3 regions of the Clostridium sp. Marseille-QA1073 genome follow, and region 1 is predicted to be linked to each of the others. Evidence: predicted binding sites of a transcription regulator. Region 1 holds the regulator's gene; each other region holds the start of a gene.

Region 1 (8,259 bases):
CTGTTAAAAATATTAAATAAATACTGCCTACAAGAGCTGGTAATATTCCAGCCTTACTTACAAATCTTGATGGAAAACTAGTTAAAAAGTTTAGATCTAAATATTTAATTCCATCTTTTATTATAGAAAACATAAGAAGTACTAAGGTTACTAACGCAAGTAATGTACAAGCTAGAAATACGGATTTACATAATGTATTTTTTATTTTTCTTCGTTTTAAATTGTTTTCTTCCTTAATTCTATGATTTTCCTTAGAGGAAGTTTTATTTATGGCATATCCTTCATTAGACATTTTGAAGCTCCTTTCCTTTTTTAACTACTTTTTTAGCAATGATATTCAATATAAATGTAAGTAAAAACAATACTGTTCCTACTGCAAAAATAGTTTGATATTCTATAGTCCCTCTTTGCACATCCCCCATTGCTACATTAACCATATACCCTGTAATTGTTTGTATACTTTTAAGTGGATTTAAAGTTAATGATGGTCTAGATCCTGCTGCAATTGCGACTATCATAGTTTCTCCTATTGCTCTTGAAATAGCTAATATAAAAGATGATATAATTCCTGATATTGCTCCTGGTATAACTATTTTTGTTATTACTTCCAATTTTGTTGCTCCTAATGCATAAGCACCGTCTCTTACAGATGAAGATATAGAACTCATAGCATCCTCACTCAAAGATGAAATCATAGGTATAATCATTATTCCTACAGCAATTCCTGCACTTAGAGCATTGAATATCTCTATGTTAGGAAAGATTTTTTGAAGTAAAGGCGTTATAAATGTTAGTGCAAAATATCCATAAACTATAGATGGTATACCTGCTAGAATTTCCACCATTGGTTTAAGTATGTTTTTTACTTTTTTGGGTGCATATTCACTTAAATAAATTGCTGCTCCTAATCCTATAGGAATGGCAATTATAATTGCAGTAACTCCAATTATTAATGTGCCGTTTAATAGTGGCAATATTCCAAAGTGCTTAGGTTCTAAAAGAGGAGTCCATTTCTTCTCTGTAAAAAATCTTACAATTCCTATATCTTTAAAAAATATAAAAGATTCTTTAGATAAAATAATTATAATTGCTACGGTTGTTAATATAGTTAATAATGTAAATCCCTGCAAAAACTTTTCTATTATGAACTCTTTTTTATTAATATTTCTCCTTTTAGATGACATATGCTTTCCTCCTACAGTGTTCCTTGTGTTATTGATTTAATTATATGGTTTTAATGTTAACTTCCTTATAACTAATGTTAAGACAAGGTTAACAGAATGTTAGCTTTTATTAATTTAACCTCAAATTAGATAATTTATTAAAATTTCTTTATTTTATAAATTAAAGTAGGGATAGCCTACAGGCTATCCCCTTATTATTCATCTTTAACTAATCTATTCTATCTTTCCTAATTCTTTATTATAATCTTCATCTGGTAACTCTACATATCCAATTTCTGATATAATAGATTTTCCTTCACTTAAATAGAACTTTAAGAATTCTTTAACTTCTTCTCTTTTTAATGACTCATTATTTACATATAAAAATAATGGTCTTGATAATGGAGCATAGCTTCCATCTTTTATAGTTTCAAAACTAGGTTCAATTCCACCTTTGCCATTATCAATTTTAACAGCCTTTAGCTTATCCTTATTTTCTTCATAATATGAATATCCAAAGAAGCCCATGGCATTTTTGTCTCCTGCAACACCTTGCACTAAAGTATTATCGTCTTCACTAGGAGTGATATCTGGTCTTATTGCACCACTTTTTTTATTTATTTCTTCTGTAAAATAATCAAATGTACCTGAATCTGTTCCTGGTGAGTAGAATTTAATTTCTTCTGCTGGCCATTCATTTCTTACATCCTTCCAAGTCTTAACCTTACTATCAGGAGACCATATACTTTTTAACTCATCTACTGTTAAAGTATCTACCCATGTATTCTCCTTATTAACTGCTATAGTAACTCCATCAAAAGCAACTTTAAATTCTGTGTAAGTAACACCATTCTTTTCAGCCTCTGACTTTTCTTTATCTTTAATTGCCCTTGAAGCATTATTTATATCTATTTCCTTACTAGCAAATCTTTTAAATCCTCCACCAGTTCCAGATATACCAATAGGAGTTTTAACATCCCTGTGAATTTTATTAAACTCTTCTGCCATTCCCTCTGTAATAGGTGCTACAGTTGAAGAACCATCAATTTTTATCTCTCCAGTTAGTGAAGATGAACTATCTTTCTTACCACAACCTATAAACACTCCTGCTAAAGTTACTACTAATAAAGAAGTAAGTATAAGTTTAATTGATTTTCTTTTCATTTTGCTTCCTCCTAATATATATGTTATTATTTCTTTCAAATTTTCCTTACAAGCTTATTTTATAGAGATTTTATTAAGCAAGTTTTATCATCTTGTTAATTAAACTTTACTTAATGTTAAGTATTATTTACAATTAAAACTTACCCTATACAATTGAGAAGTGACAATGGACAATTTATGGGTAATTGTTCCATAAAGAAGAAGTTCAGAATTATTTTTTAATTATTTTATAATTTTTCATAATAAAAAAAGAAAAGTAACTTAGTACTTTTCCTTTTTAAAAACTATTAAATAACCATATCTCTAATATATTGGTTAAATTATTTAATAATTGCTCCCAATTATACTTCACCCTAGGGGAACCCTTATACAACTGAGAATTCACGATTGACAATGGACAATTATGGATACTTCTCTTTTATAAGAGAAGTTTTAAATTGATTTGTTTTTGAAGTGACACAGTCACTTTCATTGAAAAGTTCATTTTAAGGAATTAATTTGTAAAAATTAATTTCAACCAGAATTGTCAATTTTCCATTTTCAATTCTCAATTGGCTAAGTTCCCCTAAGGGAAAAACCAACAGTTTAATTGCTATCAAAAAACATATTTAAAGAGATTAACTCATAAAGAATTAATCTCTACCTTAATTTTCAATTGTCCATTGTCAATTTTTCATTGATTTAACTATAAGGTATAGTTATTATAAATTTTGTTCCCTTATTTAAGGCACTTTCTACAGATATATTGCCGTTAAAACCTAACACAATATGTTTAACTATTGCAAGACCTAAACCAGTTCCTCCCTTAGCTCTAGATCTTGCCTTATCCACTCTGTAGAATCTCTCAAATAAGCGTGATATATGATCTTCTGATATTCCTATTCCCTTATCTTCTACCTCAATAACGCATTGATTATCTTTATAATATCTATTAATAATAATCTCTTCGCTTTCAGAATACTTAATTGCATTATCAACTAAATTAATAAGCATTTGCTTAAATTTATCACTATCCCCAACTAGATTAGGAACATTTTCGCCTTTTATTACAATATTTAAATTTTTCTTCTCTCCTACATTCCTCATAAGAGCATCAACATGAGAGATTATTCTATTTACATCAACTATTTCTTTTTTAAAGTCTTTTTGTAATTCAATATCAGAGAGAATCAATATGTCAGATATAAGCCTAGTAAGTCTATCAGCTTCCTCTTCAATTATATCTAAAAATTTATCTCTAGTTTCTATATCATCAACATATCTTAAAGTTTCTGTAAATCCTTTAATAGAAGTTAAAGGAGTTTTTAATTCATGAGAAACATTAGCTACAAATTCCGTTCTGACATTTTCTAATTTCTTAACATCTGTCACATCCTGTATTACAGCTACTTTACCAATATGATAACTTCTATTTATAATATCTGCAGTTCTAACTCTTAAATATGCTTCCTTAGGATAATCTATTTTAACTTCTTTATAATTGTCATCTACATTATTAAAAATCATACTTATATCAAAATTCTTGGATATTGTGTTTATATTTTTACCTATAACATCTTCATTAATCCCAAAAATTTTTTCCGTATAGGCATTAACTATGATTATATTATCATTAATATCTATAGCAATAACTCCACTATCCATACTCTGAAGTATAGCAGATAATCTGTTTTGTTTTTCTTTAACTTCATTTAAACTATACTCTAGCTTATTTGCCATTTTATTAAAACTTGTACCTAACTGGCCTATTTCATCCTTAGAAGTCACTTTAACTCTTCTATCCAATTCACCTTGTGCTATCATAGAAGTAGTATTTTCTAAGTCCATAATAGGTTTTACGATTATATAAGACAACTTTGAGGAAACCCATATAGTAATTAGAAGTATAACTCCTACTGCTGTTACATAGGTGAATATATATGTTTTATCCTCACCATTAATTCCTTTAACTGGTTGGGAAGTCCTTATAATGTAATTATCAAACTTTGATGCATAATAAATAGTATCTACTTCTAAACTTTTACTAGCTCTTACTCCATAACCTTCACCGCTAACTAATGCGTCTTTAAATTCTAATCTTTCTTTATGATTTTCTAAATTATTTTTATCTACTTTAGAATCAAACTTTACATTTCCTTCTAAGTCTAATATTGTAACTCTTATATTTAAATCATCAAGTTTTTTAAACAATGCTTTATTATTATCAGTTTCATTAACTTTAATAAACTCCATTATAATTCCATTGTAGTTTTTTAAATTTTCTTTTATATTTTCCTGTCTTTGATAATTTAATATGCTTATAAATAAGAACGTCACAAATCCGAAAATAAATATCATTGAAGATAAGATATAAAACATTAATTTTTTCTTCATGGGATTATTTTACTCACTTCCCTCAGAATAATTGAATTTGTATCCTATTCCTCTTATTGTTTGAATAAACACAGGATTTTTATCATTATTCTCAATCTTTTGTCTTAAATGCCTTACATGAACATCTACAGTTCTAGTTTCCCCTACATACTCATATCCCCATATTTTATCCAAAAGAAAATCTCTAGTCATAACTCTTCCACGATTTTTAATAAGTATTTCTAAAAGTTCAAATTCTTTTAAGGTGAGTTCTACCTTTTCTCCATTTCTCTTTACTTCATGTTTTTCAAAATCTATAACTATATCACCAAATTTAAAATTGTTATCTTCATATTTTACTACAGTTCTTCTAAGAATAGCTTTAACCCTTGCCATAAGCTCTCTAACAGAAAAAGGCTTTGTTATATAATCATCCGCTCCAAGTTCTAATCCTAATATTTTATCTAATTCCTCACTCTTTGCAGTAATCATTATGATTGGCATAGAAGATATGATTGGTTCCTTTCTAATTTCCTTACAAACTTCAAGTCCATCCATTCCTGGAAGCATTAAATCTAACAAAAGTAGATCAGGCATTTTTTCCTTTGCAATTTTTAAGCCTAAGTCTCCAGTACTAGCTGTCAGAACTTTATATCCATTTTTCTCAAGATTAAATTTTATAAGTTCAACTATATGTTCCTCATCATCTACTACTAAAATCTTTTTTTCTGCCATAAGTTTTCCTCCATTATTCAATATATACAAAAGAAAATAATCTTCCCTCTTTTTCATGTTCTTTTCTATAGGAATATAACTCGTATTCATTATTACAATAAGTACATATATCTGTAGAATAAATATTATCTTTTTTAATATTTAAATTCGTAAGCTGTACCCGTATACATTCTTGTAAGTTTAAATATCGTCCATTATTTATATTTTCATATTTATAAATAGGAAGAGCCTTAAATTTTTCTATCAACTCTTCACTTACCTCATAACAGCATTCTTTATTATGGGGACCTATATATACTTTTAAGTTCTCTTCATTACAGTGATATTTTTCAATAATTTTTTCTATAGCTTTTGTAACAATAAGATTAAATGTGCCTTTCCATCCACTGTGTATTGCAGCTACTACTTTCTTTTTATTATCTACAATTATTACAGGTACACAATCTGCAGTGAAAACTCCTATTGCTGTTTTATTTTTAGAGGTTATAATTCCATCTCCATCTAAATCAGTTATATTGTCATTTTCATAAATATGAATTATATCACTGTGAATTTGATTTAAATAAACAACTTCATCTAATTTAAATAAACTTTTTAGATTATTTAAATTATTTTGTCCTTCTTTTGTTCTTTTATTAAAGTTTAAATTATTTTTTGATGTTGAAAAAACTATATTTATATTTTCTTCTTTATATGTTACAAATTCATAGTCACTAATATTTAGCTTTGCCATGTTGTTCCTCCTAATTTCTACTTTGATAATATCACTTAACGTAATATACTGTAATAGTTTCCTCTATTTTTTAACTTGTATTTAACATAAAATTTTCAGATTTCATCTAAAACTTTACATAGAAAAAAAGTAAAATACTTTTTAAGTATTCTACTTATGACTCATAAGATTTCTAATTTCATGCATAAAAGTATTTATGTCTTCAAATTGCCTGTATACAGAAGCAAACCTAACATAAGCAACTTCATCTATAGTTTTTAACTTCTCTAATACCATTTCCCCTATATCTTCTGAGCTAATTTCTGTAATCATTTTATTATTTAAAGATTTTTCTATATCATTGGTGATATTTTCAATTACAGCTCTAGATACCGGTCTTTTTTGACAAGCAATAACTAATCCCCTTATTATTTTATCTCTGTTGAAAAACTCTCTATTTAAATCCCTTTTAATGACTAACACCGGAATATCTTCTATCTTCTCATAGGTGGTATATCGTTTGTTACAGCGAAGACATTCTCTTCTTCTTCTTATTGCAACATTATCATCAGTGGATCTTGAGTCAACTACTTTACTTTCTTCACCGCTACAAAATGGACATTTCACTTCTCTTCACTACCTTTTTAAAGAATTTTATATAGTTAATTATACACATATTTTGATAAAATTCCATAAAAAAATAAAATATCTCTTATTCTTCCATTATATCTATATATCCTTCTCCATCAACTAATATTACATCAATACCTATTTTTCTAATATTTTCCCAAGGAATTTCAATATCATTATTTTTATTAAACCATCCACCTTTTTCTTGAGAAGGTATTACAATTGATAATACTCTATAAACTTCACAGTCTATTTTTAAATCTTTTATATATCCAAGTTTTGATCCTGAATTTATATCTATAACTTCCATCATCTTTAAACTATTTATTGCATACATTGTATTTTCCATAATATCCTCCCGCATTTTTTCTCTATGCTAATATATATTTTAAAGTAAAATATATATTCTTATGAATCTAAAATAATTAATTAAAGATATTTTTATAAATAAATATATTAATTTCATTAACTCTTACATAAAACCAACTTATATCATAATTGTAAATTTCCCATTTTAATTCTCATTGATTAAAGCTGTAAATTAAGATATTTAAAAATGTGCTATACATTAATTTCTAAAATAATATATGCAAAACTTATTAATCGGTTATTTTTGAATATGCTTTATTTTAAGAGGCTTGTACTTAAAAACTGCTTAATTTTTAGTATTTGCAGATTTTATGAAACTTTTGATAATATTCTTTAATAAGAAAAAATAGAGCCTATATAGGCTCTTTAAACATATTTTCTCATATGCTTTAATGCTGTCTTTTCTAATCGTGATACCTGTGCTTGAGAAATACCTATCTCATCTGCTACCTCCATTTGAGTTCTTCCATCAAAAAATCTTAAATTTAATATTAACTTTTCTCTATCACTTAATTTTTTCATAGCTTCTTTTATAGATATATTTTCAAGCCAACTATCATCTAAATTCTTGTTATCACTAATTTGATCCATAACATAGATAGCATCTCCACCATCATGATAAATTGGTTCAAATAAAGAAACTGGATCTTGAATAGCATCAAGTGCAAAAACTACTTCTTCTCTTGATACTTGAAGCTCTTTTGCTATTTGTGAAACAGTAGGTTCTTTATTATCCTTATTAACTAATCTATCCCTAACTTGAAGTGCTTTATATGCAATATCTCTAAGTGATCTACTAACTCTTATAGAGTTATTATCTCTTAAATATCTCCTTATTTCACCAATAATCATTGGAACAGCATAAGTAGAAAACTTAACGTTTTGGCTTAAATCAAAATTGTCAATGGCTTTTATTAATCCTATACATCCTACTTGAAATAAATCGTCAACATTTTCTCCCCTATTGTTAAAACGTTGAATAACGCTAAGCACCAGTCTTAAATTTCCTTTTATAAATTTTTCTCTGGATTCTTCATCTCCATCCTTCATTTTTAAAAGCAATTCCTTCATTTCTTTTTCCTTTAAAACTGGTAGTTTTGACGTGTTTACCCCACATATTTCTACTTTGTTTAT
Region 2 (8,259 bases), on a different contig from region 1:
GCTATGCCTAAACAAGTTTTAATCCATGCTCAAACACTAGCTTTTACAGTTTTAAGTGGAACCCAATTAATTCACTCATTAAATATGAGAAATGAAACTAAATCTATATTCCAAATAGGATTATTTTCAAATATGTATTTAATTGGTGCTATAATACTAGGATTTTTACTTCAATTAATAGTAATATCCTTTACTCCAATAGCAAATTTATTTGGAGTATATAAGCTTACAATTAGTGATTGGGAATTCGTATTCATGCTAAGTTTAGTACCATTAGTATTTAATGAAATTGTTAAAGTAATAAGAAGACTACTAATTAAAAAGGAAGCCTAAATTCTAGGCTTCCTTTTTAATTATTTATTGGCTATAATTTAACCTTCATCACTACTAATTTTTAATCCCTTAGTACTTAAAATCTAGGATATTAGTTATTTATTTTTAGAATTTATTAATGATAATCTAAACTACTACTTTATCTTAGAGTATCTCTAATTATCACTTCATTCATTAATTTAAGCTAATTTATATATAAAGAATCCAAATTATATTAAAATTGCCTGACCAGAACATAAATAATTAATCCGATCATATAATATTCCCTTTAATTGTTCATATGCTTTCTCGCTAGTACAATGACATGTATAATATATTGATTTCTTCCCATCTAAATATTTTCCAATATCATTTATCAATTCTACATTTACACATTTACTAAATATAGGATTAAACAAATGAAAACCTCCAATAACAAAATCTATACTTTTCTCAGTAATATCTTCAGCCTCTTCTAATATATTGACTATTCCACGATGAGCACAGCCTGCAAAAAGATAGTTCTTATTATCAGATGTAATTATAAGATTTTGCTCATGATTAAATTTATCATGAACAAACAAATTCCCTTCTTTTACATATAAATTCTTATTTGATGTTGGTATCATCTTATTTGACCTTATTTTGCTAAAAATAATAAGCTCATCATCTATTTTATAAAAATCATCAACTAAGATAATTCTATCATTTTCTCTTAGAGTTTTATCTAAACCTATATAATATTTAAACAATCCTAAAACATTACTATAGTACTTATCAAAAGCATTTTTATGAATATAAATTTTTGCCTTATTGTTTACTTTTAAAAATTCTTTTAGTCCTCCGCCATGATCTTTATGTCCATGTGATATTACAACAATATCTACTTCAGAAATATCTATATTTAATTTCATAGCATTTCTTATAAATAAATTATTAGGTCCAACATCAAATAGTATATTATGCTTTTCAGTCTTTATGTGTATACATAATCCATGTTTACTGTGATATTGTGAAGATAGTGCCTTATTTTCTAATAATGCTGTAACCTCCATATAATACTCCTTTTTATGTTAAAATTCTTTACAATTTAATATATTATATTTTATTTATATATATTATAATGATTAATCCTTATAATATAGCTATTTCTTGTTATGAAAATTATATCTAGAAATCTGTTAGTAAAATTAATCTTTATCTTATTCTTAATTTTTTATTAAAATCCACCTGCTCCGCCGCCACTACAGCCACCGCCACCTCCAGTTGAACTACCGCCGTTATAGTCTACTGTACTGGAAAAGATGCCATAAGATCCATAGTATATAAATGAATTTGTGGTTGTAAAATTATCAAAGTTAAGATAATTTATAAGCCACATATTAGTAGCATATATTGATGAAGTCAATGCAAACTTTCTAAACTCTTCAAGTCTTTTTCTGCTAACATTTAAAGTTATCATATAAGGTAGGTATTCATCTAAAGGATACATCATAGCCATTGAACCTAAGTCTTTATCTTCAAAGCTCGTTTTTACTTTTTTCCATTTCATTTTTTCACTATATCCGTAATTGCTTAATCTTATTATTAACCCTATGCCCAATACAAATATAATTACACTAATTATAAGTGATAATATAGCTATAATATTTCCATTAATTAAGGATATGATTGATATAATAAACGCAATAACAGATAAAGTTATATATAGAACTCCATATTTTCTATTGCTTTTATCAAAATAATTATTATCTTTCGCTAAATCATTTACTTTTTTTACCCATTTATGATAACTTATCGTAAAATTAATACCTTTTTCTTTATCTTTGGCGATTCTTTCTATCTCTTTCATAGTTATTTCATTATTATAATTGCTTATATCTATCAACCAATCTATTAGATACTGTTCATGAGATAAAAGCTTCTCATAGGGCTTATCTAAGACTATTATTTTATAATCCTCGTTTTTTCCTACTGTATTGTCCTCTAACTCTATAAATCCTCTTCTATTCAAGTCTAATAAGGTAGTTATAAACTCTTTAGTTGTAACTGTTCCATTATAGAATCTTGACAGTATAGCAGGACTACATTTTTCTGGAAATTCATTAAGATTTTCAGTTTTTACAATTCTTTTTGTAATTTTCATATAAAAAATAATAAGCGTTAATCCTATAATTAAAAATATATAAACTAGAAAATCGACACCTTTTTTAATCTTTTTATTAGTTTCCACTTTCTTTTCATAGTCTAACCTTTTTCTTTCTTCTTTTTGTAGTATTTCTGTTAATCCATCTTTATTTTCAGTTTTAGTGGAGCTTATTAAAATATCTTTTGGAAATAAAACTCTTCCAGTAAGATACATATCTTTTTTAATATCTGTTGCTTCAAATATTATTTTATTATTTTCAATTTTAGCTTTAGGAAATCCATCCCCTGTATCAAAAAATGCCTTAATATCTTTCTCTGATATCTCTTTAGGAAGCACTATTACTCCATTAAAGCTGTCTATCTCACTTTTATAACCTTTATCCCAAAAATTATAATATAGCTCTCCAACATCATTATATAACGTCGTTACGTCAGATAATGTATAACTAAGCTTAATTTTTCTTTTTACGTTTCTTGATGGAATATATAATTTAATCCTAAATAAATTTTTATTTTCCTCTTCTATTTCATAAAGAAAGTTATCTCCATTTTTAGCCTTTTCACTATATTTAAATTCTTTTTCTACATCATCTTCTATAAGAAAAACTTTTAAATCTTTAATACCGTTTGTCCCTTTTATAGAAATATCTTTAAAAGCCCCATTAAATTTTCCACTGAAATCCATCATTAATGTTTCTTCAACCTTTAATGATCCATCCTTTAAAATATTAACTGTAGAATGTAATTCATTAATTTTAACCTTTTTGTCATTGGCATAAACAACCATAGAGGTTGAAATTATAAATATTAACATTAAGCTAAAAACTTTAAATAAATTTATTGTTAATTTTTTGCTATTCATTTACTCACCTCAATCACTATTGCTAGAAAAAATAACTTAATAGATTAAATTTCTTTGAAATTTAAAGATTTCTCCTAAAACCTAATTATATATAGTTTCAATAAATTATTTTTAATTCCTCTTTTATATCCTTTATAGAAAATTTAGATTCTTATACTCTATAAATATTTTTCATAAATTTTAAAAAAGTGAAAAATCATCATGATGCCATGATGATTTCTCTTATTTATATTAGTTTTGTTCCGTTTTCATCTTGTATTATTAGATTTCTTTTCATAAGCCCACCTAAAGCTCTTTTAAAAGCATTTTTGCTTGTATTAAAAGTGCTTTGTATATCCTCTGGTGATGATTTATCATTTAATTTCATTGCTCCATTATTTTTCTTTAAATAATCTAATATAACAGTTTCTAAATCTTCTTTTTCTACTAACCTACTTTTTCTTGAGGTTACACCAACTTGACCTTCTTCATAATATCTTTTGACCCTAACCTTAATGGTTTCTCCTGCTTTAAGGTCATTATAATACTCATTTTTAAGTATTACTCCCCTATAAACGTTTTCTAAAGCTATCATAGCTGTTCCATTAGTCTGGAATCCATATATAGTTCCTTCAACCTCTTCTCCTATGTTATAGCTATTTGTATCATGAAGATATTTATCTATGTTAGTGGTAGCTGCTAAACGATTAGTTTTATCTAAGTATAGATAAAACAAGTATTTTTTTCCTACTTCTAGCTTATATTTAATTTCCTTAAAAGGTACTAGTACATCCCTTTCAAGTCCTATGCTTATAAAAGCACCTATTTTGCTATTGTCTACTACCTCTAAATAAGCAATTTCTCCTATCTGTGCTAAAGGATTTTTCATAGTGGCAATCATTCTATCTTTAGAATCCCTGTATATAAAAGCTTCTACTTCATCTTCAACCTGAAGTTCATTGCCTAGTGCACTCTTTGTTGGTAATAAAATATCATCAGAGGTATTATCAGTTTTTCCATCTAAATAATATCCAATTTCCGCTATCCTTACAACTTTTAGTTTATTTATTTCTCCAATTTTTATCATGTATAATCTCCTAATTCTTCAAAAATTTTTCCCAATCTACATATTCATTTAACTTATCTACAAACTTAACTAAGTACTTTTCTTCTAATTCAGTAAATCTATTAAATATTGGACTGTCTATATCAAGAACACCATAAACTATCCCATCGTTAATTATAGGTATTACAATTTCTGAATTAGAAGCAGAGTCACAAGCTATATGTCCTGGAAATCTATGTACATTTTCAATTCTTTTTATTTCTTTATTTTCTGCTGCTGTGCCGCAAACACCTTTTCCAAAAGCTATTCTGTTACAAGCAGGTCTACCTTGAAAAGGTCCTAAAACTAACTCGTCTCCTCTAGTAAAGTAAAATCCACTCCAATTAATTTCATCTACAAGAGCATAAATAATCGCAGATGCATTTGAAAGGTTTGCTAAAACATCACTTTCACTGCTTAACTGACCTTCTAAAAGAGTTAGCATATATCTATATTTCTGTTCATTTGTCATTTTATTTATACTATCTAATTTTATCATTTTATGCCCCCAAAATTCAATTCACAATTCAAAATGCACAATGCATAATTTAGGACATTTCTTAGCTAATGCTAAGAAACTAATAATTTATTTCTTCAATTTAAAAATTCTCATGCTCTGCTGAGAATTATCCACAATTGTGAATTGTGAAATGTGCATTGTGAATTACTATCCTTGTTTATGTTCTATTCCCATTTGAACATATATTTCTGCGGATTTTTTTATATGTTCAATTTCTTCTTCTGTTAACTCTCTTACAACTTTTGCTGGAGATCCCATGCATAGTACTCCCGATGGTATTTTTTTACCTTGAGTTACTAAACTTCCTGCTCCTATAATAGTATTTTCTCCTATTTCAGAATTATTAAGTATAATAGAGCCCATTCCTATTAAAACATTATTTCCAATATTACATCCATGAATAATACTATTATGACCTATAGTAACATTATCACCTATCTTTGTTGGTGTATTATGATCATTATGTACAGTGCTATTATCTTGTATATTTGTATTTTTTCCTACTTTTAAACAATCCATGTCTCCTCTTAAAACTGTACCATACCATATATTCGAATTTTCTCCTATTTCTACATTTCCTATAATAGCTGCATTTTCTGCTATAAAGCAACTCTCATGTATATTAGGATTTATTCCCTTAAATGATTTAATCATATTTCTCTCTCCTTATATTTTCTCTAAATTTAATATTACACATTTTTAAAGAAATAATTCTAGTGCATTCTAATAATTATTTTTCCATATGCTTTAGGCATCTGAAAGAAAATAATAGATCAAAGATGTTAGTATATTTTTTATCAGACAAGGCGTTAGGTTCTACTCATAGTGGAGCTATGGGCGGGTTCTAACAACGCAGTATGATGGAAAATAGGCTAATATACTGGTCTATTATTTTTTTGAAGATGCCTTATATATTATTTTAGTTAATATTATATAAAAAAGCTAGTCTCTGAAAAATAAAGCTATAAAGCTATTTTCAGAAGTTTTTAATTATTTCCTCTTATTTTTATATAATAATTTTTATTGATTAAATTATAATCTTGGTATATAATACCACATATAGTGCATATAAACTATTATATAACTATATATAGTGTTATTTCGACTTAATTGATTTTAAATACGGGAGGTGACCATGCTAGGAATATATTTTCTAGCATTATATTATGGACGATATTAAGAAATTTTTAAAAAGATATTACACAAAAGCCTTAACGGAAAATACGGATTTAACAGTTTACGATTTATTTGAATGGAAAAAGGTTGATGTTTTTATAAAAGATTATAAAACTAACACAGTATTAGTTGATATGAAAGATTTAGAGTTTCCTAAAGATTACTCACAAAATGCTTGTGATATAATTGCCTCTAAGTATTTTAAAAAAGCATTAGTACCTAATGAAGTTGGATACGAAAACAGCTTAAAGATGATAGTTCATAGAATAGTAAACTTTTGGTGTGATGCCTTAGTTGATGAAGGACTTATAAATAATGAAGATGAAAAAGAAATTTTATATGATGAACTTGCATACTGCTTTTTAAATCAAATGTATGCACCTAATTCTCCACAATGGTTTAATACAGGCTTAAAACATGCCTATAATATAGATACAGACAGTTTAGACACTTTCTACTATGATGAAAAAAAAGCTAAAGTAGTAAAAAGTAAAGATGCGTATACTCGTACTCAAGCTTCTGCTTGTTTTATACTTTCTATAGAAGATAAGTTACTTGGAGAACATTCTATTTCTGAACAATATGTTACAGAAACTAAATTATTTAAAGGTGGTTCTGGTACAGGTACAAATTACTCTACCATTAGAGCAAAAGGAGAAAAATTATCTGGTGGAGGAATTTCTTCTGGAGTTATGAGTTTTTTAAAAGGCCTTGATAGAAATGCTGGTGCTATAAAATCTGGTGGTACTACAAGACGTGCTGCTAAAATGGTTGCCTTAGATATTGACCATCCCGAGATATTTGAGTTTATAGAATGGAAAGCTAAAGAAGAAGATAAAGTAAGGGCTCTTGGTAAAATGGGATATGATGCAACCTTTGAAGGTGAAGCATATGAAACCGTATCAGGACAAAATGGAAATAACTCTGTTAGACTAAGCAATGAATTTATGAAAAAAGTTATTAATCTTTCAGAAAATGAAGATGAGACCATTGAACTTAAAGGAAGAACAGATGATTCTGTAAATAAAACTGTTAGAATTAAAGAATTATGGGATTCTTTCAATTTATCTGCTTGGAAATGTGCTGATCCAGCACCTCAGTTTGATGATATTTTCAATGCATGGCATACTTGTCCCGCTGGAGAAGATGGTTTATATGGTGCAAAATATAATAGAATAAACTCTACAAATCCCTGTGGAGAATATGCTTTCTTAGATGACACTTCCTGTAATCTTGCATCAATAAACGTATATAAATTTTATGATGTTAAAAATAAAGTTTTTGATTTAGAAGGTTATATTCATTTAGTGAAACTTGTACAATTAGCACTTGAAGCTTCTATACATTGGGGACAATTTCCTACAGAAGATATAGCTAGAAAAACATATTTATTTAGATCTACTGGACTTGGAATTTCTAATTTAGCTTCACTACTTATGGTTATGGGTTACCCATATGATTCTGAAGAATCTCGAAGCTTTTCTGCTAGTATTATAGGTATATTAACAGCTAGCTCTTATATCACTTCAGCACTTATGGCTAAAAAATTAGGAGCTTTTGAGAAGTATGAAATAAATAAAAATTATATGTTAAGAGTTATAAGAAATCATGCAAGAGTAGCTAAAGCTATAGATTCTGAATATGAAGGTTTAGACTATACTCCTGTAGAAATAAATCATGAAATATTGACTAATAACGGATTAGATTATATAAGCAAAGCCTTAAAAGAGCTTTGGGTTAAAGCTATATCCTTTGGAGAAGTATATGGTTATAGAAATTCTCAGGTATCTGTTATTGCACCAACAGGAACTATCTCCTTTGCAATGGATTGTGGAGCTACATCTATTGAACCTTATTTCTCTCACTTTATATATAAAAAGTTATCTGGTGGTGGATTTATGACTATTGTAAATCCAGTTATAGAAGCTTCTCTTGAAAATCTAGGTTATAATGAAAATGAAATCAAAGATATAATTGATTATATCCTAAGAAAAGAAATAGTTGATGAAGATGGCTTAGAATATGAAAAAATTGTAGATGGAAAAATTGAAGGTGCACCTCATCTTAAAGAAGAACATCTTCCTATATTTGATACTGCAAACAAATGCGGAAGTGGAAATAGATTTATAGGACCTATGGGGCACGTTCTTATGATGG
Region 3 (8,259 bases), on a different contig from region 1:
TTTTAAAATCAATTAATATTTGATTTAATATCATATAAGTATTATAATTAAAGATATAAAAATTAAAGGAGAAGCAACATCCGCTTCTCTTTTATTAATTTTATAGTGTGGAGGAAAATTGTGTATAAGTTAAAGAAGTATGCAACAGTATTATTAATATTTCTAGTAAATGTAATGATATTTACTGGTTGTAGTGTGCTAAAGAGTAATAACAATGCTTTTGAATTTATGAAAGAAAAAAAAGCAACTAAAATCACTATTCAAAGCACAAGAGATAAAAGTTATAAATTTACTGTTACTGATGTTGGGGTAGCACAAGAAATATATAAAATTCTATCAAGTGCTAAAGAAGTTGATACAAAAAGTCCATTAGAAGCAGATTATATTTTTGAAATTTATGAAGGACCTGATAAGATTCATAAATTCAATTATATTGCTGGATTAGACAAAAATGATGGTGCAAATTTTTATAATGATGATAAAAACTATATAGTATCAAAACGACTTGATAATGATATAATTAAAAATTTCTGGAATATAAGAAAACCTATAGATTTTCAAAATGTTTATTATGATACAATATACGAGGCAGTAGACATGTATAAGAAGAGTAAAGAAGATAATCCTAAAATAGGAATTAATATGAGTTCAGATTTAGAGATGTCAAAATTTATTTTGTCTACTGATTTATTGAATTTTGAGCAAAGGCTTAATAAGCTGTCTGATGTAACTTTAGTAAAGGATGAAAATGCGGAAGATTTTGGTATAGTGGTGAATATAAATACTGAAGGGTATACTTCTACAAAATATAAAGCGATAATTACCTTTAAGGGACATGCTGGTGAGTATGAAACTAACTATTATGCAGTTAATAAGTATGAAAAAGGTGAATGGAAAATACAAATATACGAAAAGAAACCAGATGATTTTTAAATTAAAGAGCCTAGGGAGTTCCCTAGGCTCTTTTTAGGCTCTTTTAAGTTCTCTTTGTAATCTTTCAAGAGGAAGAACTGCTAATATTAATACACAGATTAATCCATCAAAGAATACATATGAAATATTGTATAAGAATGAATATACTAAAGGAGACATACCTTCTGGTGCATATGCGGCCCAAAATATAAAGCCGGAAATAAAGTGGAATACGAATCTTAGTGAGGTACCAAAAACTGTCCCCAATAATTTATTACTCTTAATTAAGCCTGAAAGACCTATTGCCATAAATGGCAGTGCATAATCAAATAATATTTGTATAGGATGAAGTATTTGAGCTGGACCAATTATAAAATCTAATACTCCTCTTAAAAATCCAGTTAAAACCCCTAGTACAGGACCATAAATATAAGAAATAATTATGATTGGAACCATACTTCCCAAAGTAACACTTCCACCATAAGGTGCATTAAATGGTTTTATAAGGCTAAGTGCTAAGGACACACCTAAGGCTACACCAATTTGAGTTATCATAGATGTAGAAAATTGGATTTTTTTAATTCTTGTAAAAGCAATAATTATTATTAGAACGCCTATTAATGTAAAAATTGTAGTACTACTACTTAAAATTTTTGATAAATTTTCTTGTAATGCATTTAACATAGTTGAACACCCCCCATTTACTTTAGACATCCAAAAGAAAATGATAAATTTAAGATGCCTTGATATATTAAAAATAAAATTGCTTTTAAAAATATACATTAAAGAAATATAAATTTAATAACTATATATTATAAAATGCTAAATATATAAAAAACCTTATGCCAATATAGGCATAAGGTATATTAATCTCCATTTTAATATAGACGCTTTCCTACGCTGGCATTATCCAGTTCAGGTACAAGGGTTAATGAATTGTCCATCTCTCAGCCATAAGGCACCCCTAGCAATTTATTAGATTTTTATTACAATTTCATTATATTATGTAACTAAAGAAAACACAATAAAAATTATAAGAAATCTGCTATTTTATTATTTAGCATAGTTGAAGAATTAGAAAAAGATATATCTACTTTATCACCAACCTTTATATGATTAGGAAGTTTACTTACAGATACATTTATGGTTATACCATCTGTAAGTTCTACAAATGCATCCGTATTATTCATATCTATTACTTTGCCAAACATTAAATCATCCTTTCAACTGTATTATAAATTTTATATTAGACTAATAAATAGACTTAGTTTGAAGATATATAAGAAGATTTACGAAAGTTTTGTATAAATATAAATTTAGAATTACTTTTCTAAAAAATAGATATTTATATATTATTTTTATCTTTTTTATAGCAAATATTCACAATTATTCTGTATAATTAAGAATAAACATATATGTTAAAAAGTGGGGTTAATATGTTGACAAATAATTTACTAGTAACATTGACTGGGGTACTGATATTAATATGTGTTATGGAGGGTTGTATAATATATAGCTACAAAAAAAGCTTAAGAGAAAGAGAAAAAAGAAAAGAAGTTTTATATGCTGTTAGTGAAAAAATAATTTCACTTAAAAATGAAAAAGAGGTTTATGATTTAATATTAAATACAGCTATAAAACTGGTACCTAAGGCGTCTAAAGGCAGCTTACTTAAAATAACAGAAGATAGAAGTGAATTTAAGTTTATATCTCTTTATGGATATTCTGATGATTTAAAAAAAATAATATTAAAAAAAGAGGAAATATACCTTCATGAAATAAATAATTTTAAGGATATTGCAATAATAAAAAATCCTAAAAAATTTAATGAAGTTTATATGGAGCCTTCAAAAAAGTATATGCTTATTTCAACGGAATCTTTAAATATACACAATACTTTAAGTGCACCTATATATTTAGATGGAGTTTTAACTGCAATATTAAATTTAGATAGTACTGTTATAGAAGAGGCTTTTTCAAGTGAAGATATACGAACAGTAAAATATATACTAAATGAATTTAGATTAGCAGTTAGAAGTCATTTAATTCAAGGAGAATTAAGAGAAAAAGCAACTTATGATAGCCTGACTTGTCTTTATAGTAGAGGCTATTTGGAACAGATAATAGAATATTATCTTAACGAATTTCATAATAAGAACTATAGAAGCTCTATAATTTTTATAGATATTAATAATTTTAAATATGTTAATGATAACTATGGACATACTATAGGTGATGAGTTATTGATAAGATTTTCTCAAGCATTAAAGTCTCATATCAATAGCAATAATTTATATGGTAGGCTAGGCGGAGATGAATTTTTAATATTATTAGATAAGTGTAGAGAAGATGAGGCAATTGAAATTATGGAAGATTTAAGAGAGATATGTAAAAATCATAGAGAACAAGACTATACTTTAGATTTCAGCTACGGAATCTTTGAAATAGCTGGAGGAGAAAAATATGATTTTAAGACTATAATTTGTAATGCAGATAAAAAGATGTATAAGAATAAAAAATTTAATAAAGAAATAGTTTAGTACTATAAAAATAACTAGTCAGAGATGAGGTTATATTTTGCATCACACAGATTTAGAGGCTCCAAGTTATCATTAAGTTTAATGATTAAGTGTGATGAAACTAGATTAGTATACTGACTAACTAATTCTTAAATATTACTTAAGTTATAAACACCCTTCATAATAATGTGAAGGGTGTAGCTATTTATAAAGAAATAAGAGTATTTAATTATATAAGCTAAATTATAACTTAATAACATTAGCTGCTTGAGGTCCTCTAGAACCTTCTACAACTTCAAATTGTACTTTGTCACCTTCTTCTAAAGTTTTGTATCCTTCTCGTTGAATTGCAGAGAAATGAACAAATACATCTTCCTCGCCTTCAACTGATAGAAAACCAAATCCCTTTTCAGCGTTAAACCATTTAACTGTCCCTGTTTTCATCTAAATTCCTCCTGAATAAAAAAATTTCAATTGTTATAATTTTACCATATTTATTAAATAATAAAGTTTAAACTTAATATGGTCATAATTAACATTAAATTCTCATTATAGATATATCTTGAGCATTTTTAGAGAGTTTTATACTTTAGACTAGTAGATATTTTAAATAAATCTTTATGTCAATTATGATGTTCACATGAAAAAAGGAATAATTACAAGTTAAATGTAATTAATAAACCATAGTCCATTTTCATAGATATTTTTATAAATTGATATAATTTTTTTAGTAGAGTATAATTATCCGAGTGCAATATGTTGTGTTTTAGGGGGGTAATTTATGCTATATGTTGTTAAGCGAGATGGTAGAAAGGTTGAATTTAACTCTGTTAAGATAACCAATGCTATTAAAGGATCAGCAGATGAAATATCTTATAATTTACTAGAAAGTGAAAAAATAGAGTTAACTCAAAAGATAATAAAAAGAATAGAGAATTTAAATGTAGAAGAATTAACAGTAGAAGAAATTCAAAATATAGTACAGAGTACTTTACTTGAGAATGGTCATAAGCCTATAGGTGTTGCTTATGGAAACTATAGAAAAGAAAGAACTAGGATTAGAGAAATAAAATCTGATTTGATGAAAGCTATAGAAAGAATAGGAGTAGAAACTGATAGAGACAATGCTAATGTTGGAAACAATTTTAGTTCTAAACTACTTAGAATAGCTAGTGAATCTAATAAATGGTATAACTTATCTACTATGCCTAAGCACCTATCAAAAGCCCATGAAAATGGAGATTTATACTACCACGATTTAGATAGTTATAATTTAACTATAAACTGCTTGCATATCCCTACTAAAGAAATTTTAGAAAGAGGTTTTAATACTGGATATGGTTATTTAAGAAAGGCTAAACGTATAGATTCGGCAGCAGAACTTTCTTGTATATTACTTCAATCTACTCAAAACGATATGTTTGGAGGACAATCCCATGCAGATTTTGATAATGACTTAGCTGCTTTTGTAGAACCAACAAGAGAAGAAATAAGAACAGAATTAAAAGAGTTAGGAATACCAGAAGATATATTAGAAGAAGCAGTAGAAAAAAAATTAAGAAGAATAATAGAGCAATCCATGCAGGGAGTTGTTTATAATCTGAATACAATGCATTCTAGAGCAGGTAGTCAAGTTCCGTTTTCTTCCATGAATATAGGAATACCTCAAAGCAAAGATGCAGCACTTATATGTGAAATATTCTTAAAAGAATACGAAAAAGGATTAGGTCGTGGGGAGCAACCTATATTTCCAAATATAATATTTAGAGTTAAAAAAGGTGTAAATAGAGAAGAGAATGATCCATATTTCTATCTATTTAAGCTTGCATGCGAGGTAGCCAGTAAAAGAATGAATCCTACTTTCATGAATATAGACTCTGATTTTAATAAAGTTTATTATGATCAAGGAATAGTTCCGGCAACTATGGGATGCAGAACTTATGTAATGAGTAATTGTAATGGGGAACCAGGAACAAAAGGTAGAGGAAATATAGCCCCAACTACAATAAACCTTCCAAGAGTTGGAATACTTGCGAAAGGTGATGTGAAAAGGTTCTTTTCATTACTAGAAAATAGATTAGAGCAAGCAAGTGAAGCGTTAATGCATAGATATAATGTACTTAAAAAACTTAAAATAAAGGATTTACCTTTTGTTGCAGGTCAAGGACTATTAAAAGGATCAGAAGGATTATCACAAGATGATTCAATTGAACCAATATTAAAGCAAGGTACCTTTGCTATAGGTTTTATAGGACTTGCAGAAACTTTAGTGGCTTTAACTGGAAAACATCATGGAGAGGATGAAGCTTCAAGAGCACTAGGAGTTGAAATAATAACTTTTATAAGAAACTTTACAGATAAATTAACTAAGGAAACTAGTTTAAATTGGGGTTGTTATGCAACACCAGCAGAAGGATTAAGTGGAAGATTTATACTACAAGATAAAAAGATATTTGGAGAAATAGAGGGAGTAACGGATAAAGAGTATTATACAAATAGTTATCATGTACCTGTAGGATTCCCAATATCTATAATAGATAAAATTCATATAGAAGCACCATATCATAAACTTTGTAATTCAGGTCATATAAGTTATTTAGAGGTTGATGATTATCCAAATGGTGACAATATAATGGATATAATTAAGTATGCCTATGAAAATACCAATATAAGTTATTTAGGAATTAATTTTCATATAAAATATTGTAGAGAATGTGGTACTTATTTGGATAGTGAAAAGTTTGAATGCACAACTTGTGGAAGTACAAACATTCAAGGTGTATCTAGAGTAACAGGGTATCTAAGCCTAGATGAAAGATTTGGGCCGGGAAAATATCATGAGAGAGAAGATAGAATTTCTCATACAGAAAATCATAAAAAAGTTTATAATATAGATAATAAATAGCTAAAAGTACCAAGGATGTTTCTTGGTACTTTTAATTATTAGCATTAAGGAATAAAATATATGTTAAGAGCTAAAAGCAAAGATTTATTTTTAGCTTTCTAGATTTGATGTATAATTTGTATAACAGATTTAAATGAGGAGAAAATATGAAAATTATATTTGATGAAGCTATAGGAAAATTTGAGGATTTAGTTTTTAGTCTATATATGTTAGAAAATATGAATTTAATGCATAAAATTATTAATGAATATGGAATAGAATTAGATAAGGACATAGTTAGATTTATAGAAAATGTAGGCAAGTGGAAGGAATTAGATAGAGAAAAGCTAAGGTTCTTTTTTCATGATTATAATAATGGTACTCAGCTTGTGAGCATAGGAGGGGCAACTTTAGGGTATGAAGAACATAGAATAGATAATTTTAATGAAGTATTAATGGATATAGAAAAAAAGGGAGAAGAAGAGTTAACAAAAAATTTAATTAAAGTTATTTTACATTCAATCATAGGTAACTCTAATTTAGTAAATGAAAAATATAAAGAAATTTGCTCAAGTAAACGTGATATTATAGAATATATTAAAAAGTTATCCTATACTCCAGAAGAAAAGTGGAATTTATTTTTATTTATAGATGAACCTAAGAAATATGCTTTAGAGCTTTGCAATTTTTTAAGATTATATAAACCCATATTTGAAAAGTACTATAAAAATTTAGATAAAATTAGAGAAAAATTTAATAAATATTTAAAAGAAAAAATAGAAGAGGAAGGTATAGAATATTTAAATAATCTATCTAAAGTAATTCCTTATAAACAGTTTGAAAAAATATATATCTATCCATTATACATAGGATTTTGTTCTATTAATTATAATATGGTAGATGATAAAACTATTTTTTTGGGAATAGGTTTTAAATATGAAGATTCTGTTTTAAAAAGATTAAAAGACAATGATGAATATGACAAATATAATTTAATCTTAAAAGTGATTTCTGATAAAAGTAAATTTAATATTATAAAATTATTAATGGAAAGAGAAATGTATGGAATGGAAATTGCTGAAAGATTAAAACTTACAACTGCTACAGTTTCTCATCATATGTCTCAATTATTTTTAGCTGAAATAGTATTAATGGATAAACAAGAGGGAAAAGTATATTATAAATTAAATAAAGAGACGTTAAAAAATACAATCAAATATCTTAATAATCAATTCAAGTTGGATTAGAATAGGAACTTAAATTAAAAATAATCATGATGAAATATAACTGTCATCATGATTATTTTTTTATGAAAAAATTAATATATTCATTAGATAAAAACCTAATGAATATATAGACAAATATCTAATTAAATTAGTATAATATTATCATGATGTATATCTAAATGTATATTAGATTAATATCTAAAAAGGGGGGTTTTTATGAAAAAGTATTTGTTTAGGTATAAGAGCTTGTTTGTTATTACTGCTATTATGGCGATTTTGGTGAGGGCAATTGATGTTTCTATAGCTTTTATCTTTAAGTATATTACAGATGTGGCACAGATGGGAGATATAGAAGGTTATAAATTTATTGTTATAGTAATGGTAGGATATTTTATTCTAAATTCTTTAATGAGTATTATAGGAAAAAATGTACAGCATTATTATATTAAAAAGACTATGATATTTTTAAAGATGGACATATTTTCTAATATTCTTAAAAAAGATATAAAAGATTTTAATGTTGATAATAGCGGAAAATATATTTCTATATTATCAAGTGATGTGTCTTTAATGGAAAATGATTATTTTACTAGTATATTTGAAATTATACGAGTAATCTTTGGATTTATATTAGCAGTAGTAAGTATGGTAACTTTAAGCATAGAAATAACCATATCAGTTTTTTTATTAGGAATTTTAAGTTTTTTATTACCACAAA

Evidence for each region. Region 1 encodes NrdR, which represses ribonucleotide reductase genes. Its sites were predicted from a motif close to CACNANATNTNGTG; they were not measured.
Region 2: a site for NrdR is predicted at 5,978-5,991, ahead of ACY1IQ_RS10985 (vitamin B12-dependent ribonucleotide reductase). Genes of this name have one in related genera too.
Region 3: a site for NrdR is predicted at 4,182-4,195, ahead of nrdD (anaerobic ribonucleoside-triphosphate reductase). Genes of this name have one in related genera too.

Annotation. Positions count from the first base shown of each region.
Region 1 is NZ_JBSVQM010000001.1:249,952-258,210, forward strand. It holds gene pstA (phosphate ABC transporter permease PstA) at 1-292, opposite strand, end outside; gene pstC (phosphate ABC transporter permease subunit PstC) at 285-1,184, opposite strand; gene ACY1IQ_RS01085 (PstS family phosphate ABC transporter substrate-binding protein) at 1,398-2,327, opposite strand; gene ACY1IQ_RS01090 (HAMP domain-containing sensor histidine kinase) at 3,009-4,700, opposite strand; gene ACY1IQ_RS01095 (response regulator) at 4,710-5,414, opposite strand; gene pgeF (peptidoglycan editing factor PgeF) at 5,428-6,147, opposite strand; gene nrdR (transcriptional regulator NrdR) at 6,298-6,753, opposite strand; gene ACY1IQ_RS01110 (YlmC/YmxH family sporulation protein) at 6,839-7,105, opposite strand; gene sigG (RNA polymerase sporulation sigma factor SigG) at 7,492-8,259, opposite strand, start outside.
Region 2 is NZ_JBSVQM010000010.1:74,830-83,088, forward strand. It holds gene ACY1IQ_RS10955 (cation-translocating P-type ATPase) at 1-333, shown strand, start outside; gene ACY1IQ_RS10960 (MBL fold metallo-hydrolase) at 543-1,367, opposite strand; gene ACY1IQ_RS10965 (DUF2207 domain-containing protein) at 1,532-3,322, opposite strand; gene ACY1IQ_RS10970 (CvfB family protein) at 3,549-4,388, opposite strand; gene ACY1IQ_RS10975 (GAF domain-containing protein) at 4,399-4,905, opposite strand; gene ACY1IQ_RS10980 (gamma carbonic anhydrase family protein) at 5,074-5,580, opposite strand; gene ACY1IQ_RS10985 (vitamin B12-dependent ribonucleotide reductase) at 6,093-8,259, shown strand, end outside.
Region 3 is NZ_JBSVQM010000011.1:92,255-100,513, forward strand. It holds gene ACY1IQ_RS11740 (hypothetical protein) at 1-16, shown strand, start outside; gene ACY1IQ_RS11745 (hypothetical protein) at 121-933, shown strand; gene thiT (energy-coupled thiamine transporter ThiT) at 967-1,596, opposite strand; TPP riboswitch at 1,788-1,888, opposite strand; gene ACY1IQ_RS11755 (hypothetical protein) at 1,944-2,123, opposite strand; gene ACY1IQ_RS11760 (GGDEF domain-containing protein) at 2,406-3,452, shown strand; gene ACY1IQ_RS11765 (cold-shock protein) at 3,675-3,875, opposite strand; gene nrdD (anaerobic ribonucleoside-triphosphate reductase) at 4,213-6,336, shown strand; gene ACY1IQ_RS11775 (ArsR/SmtB family transcription factor) at 6,483-7,562, shown strand; gene ACY1IQ_RS11780 (ABC transporter ATP-binding protein) at 7,758-8,259, shown strand, end outside.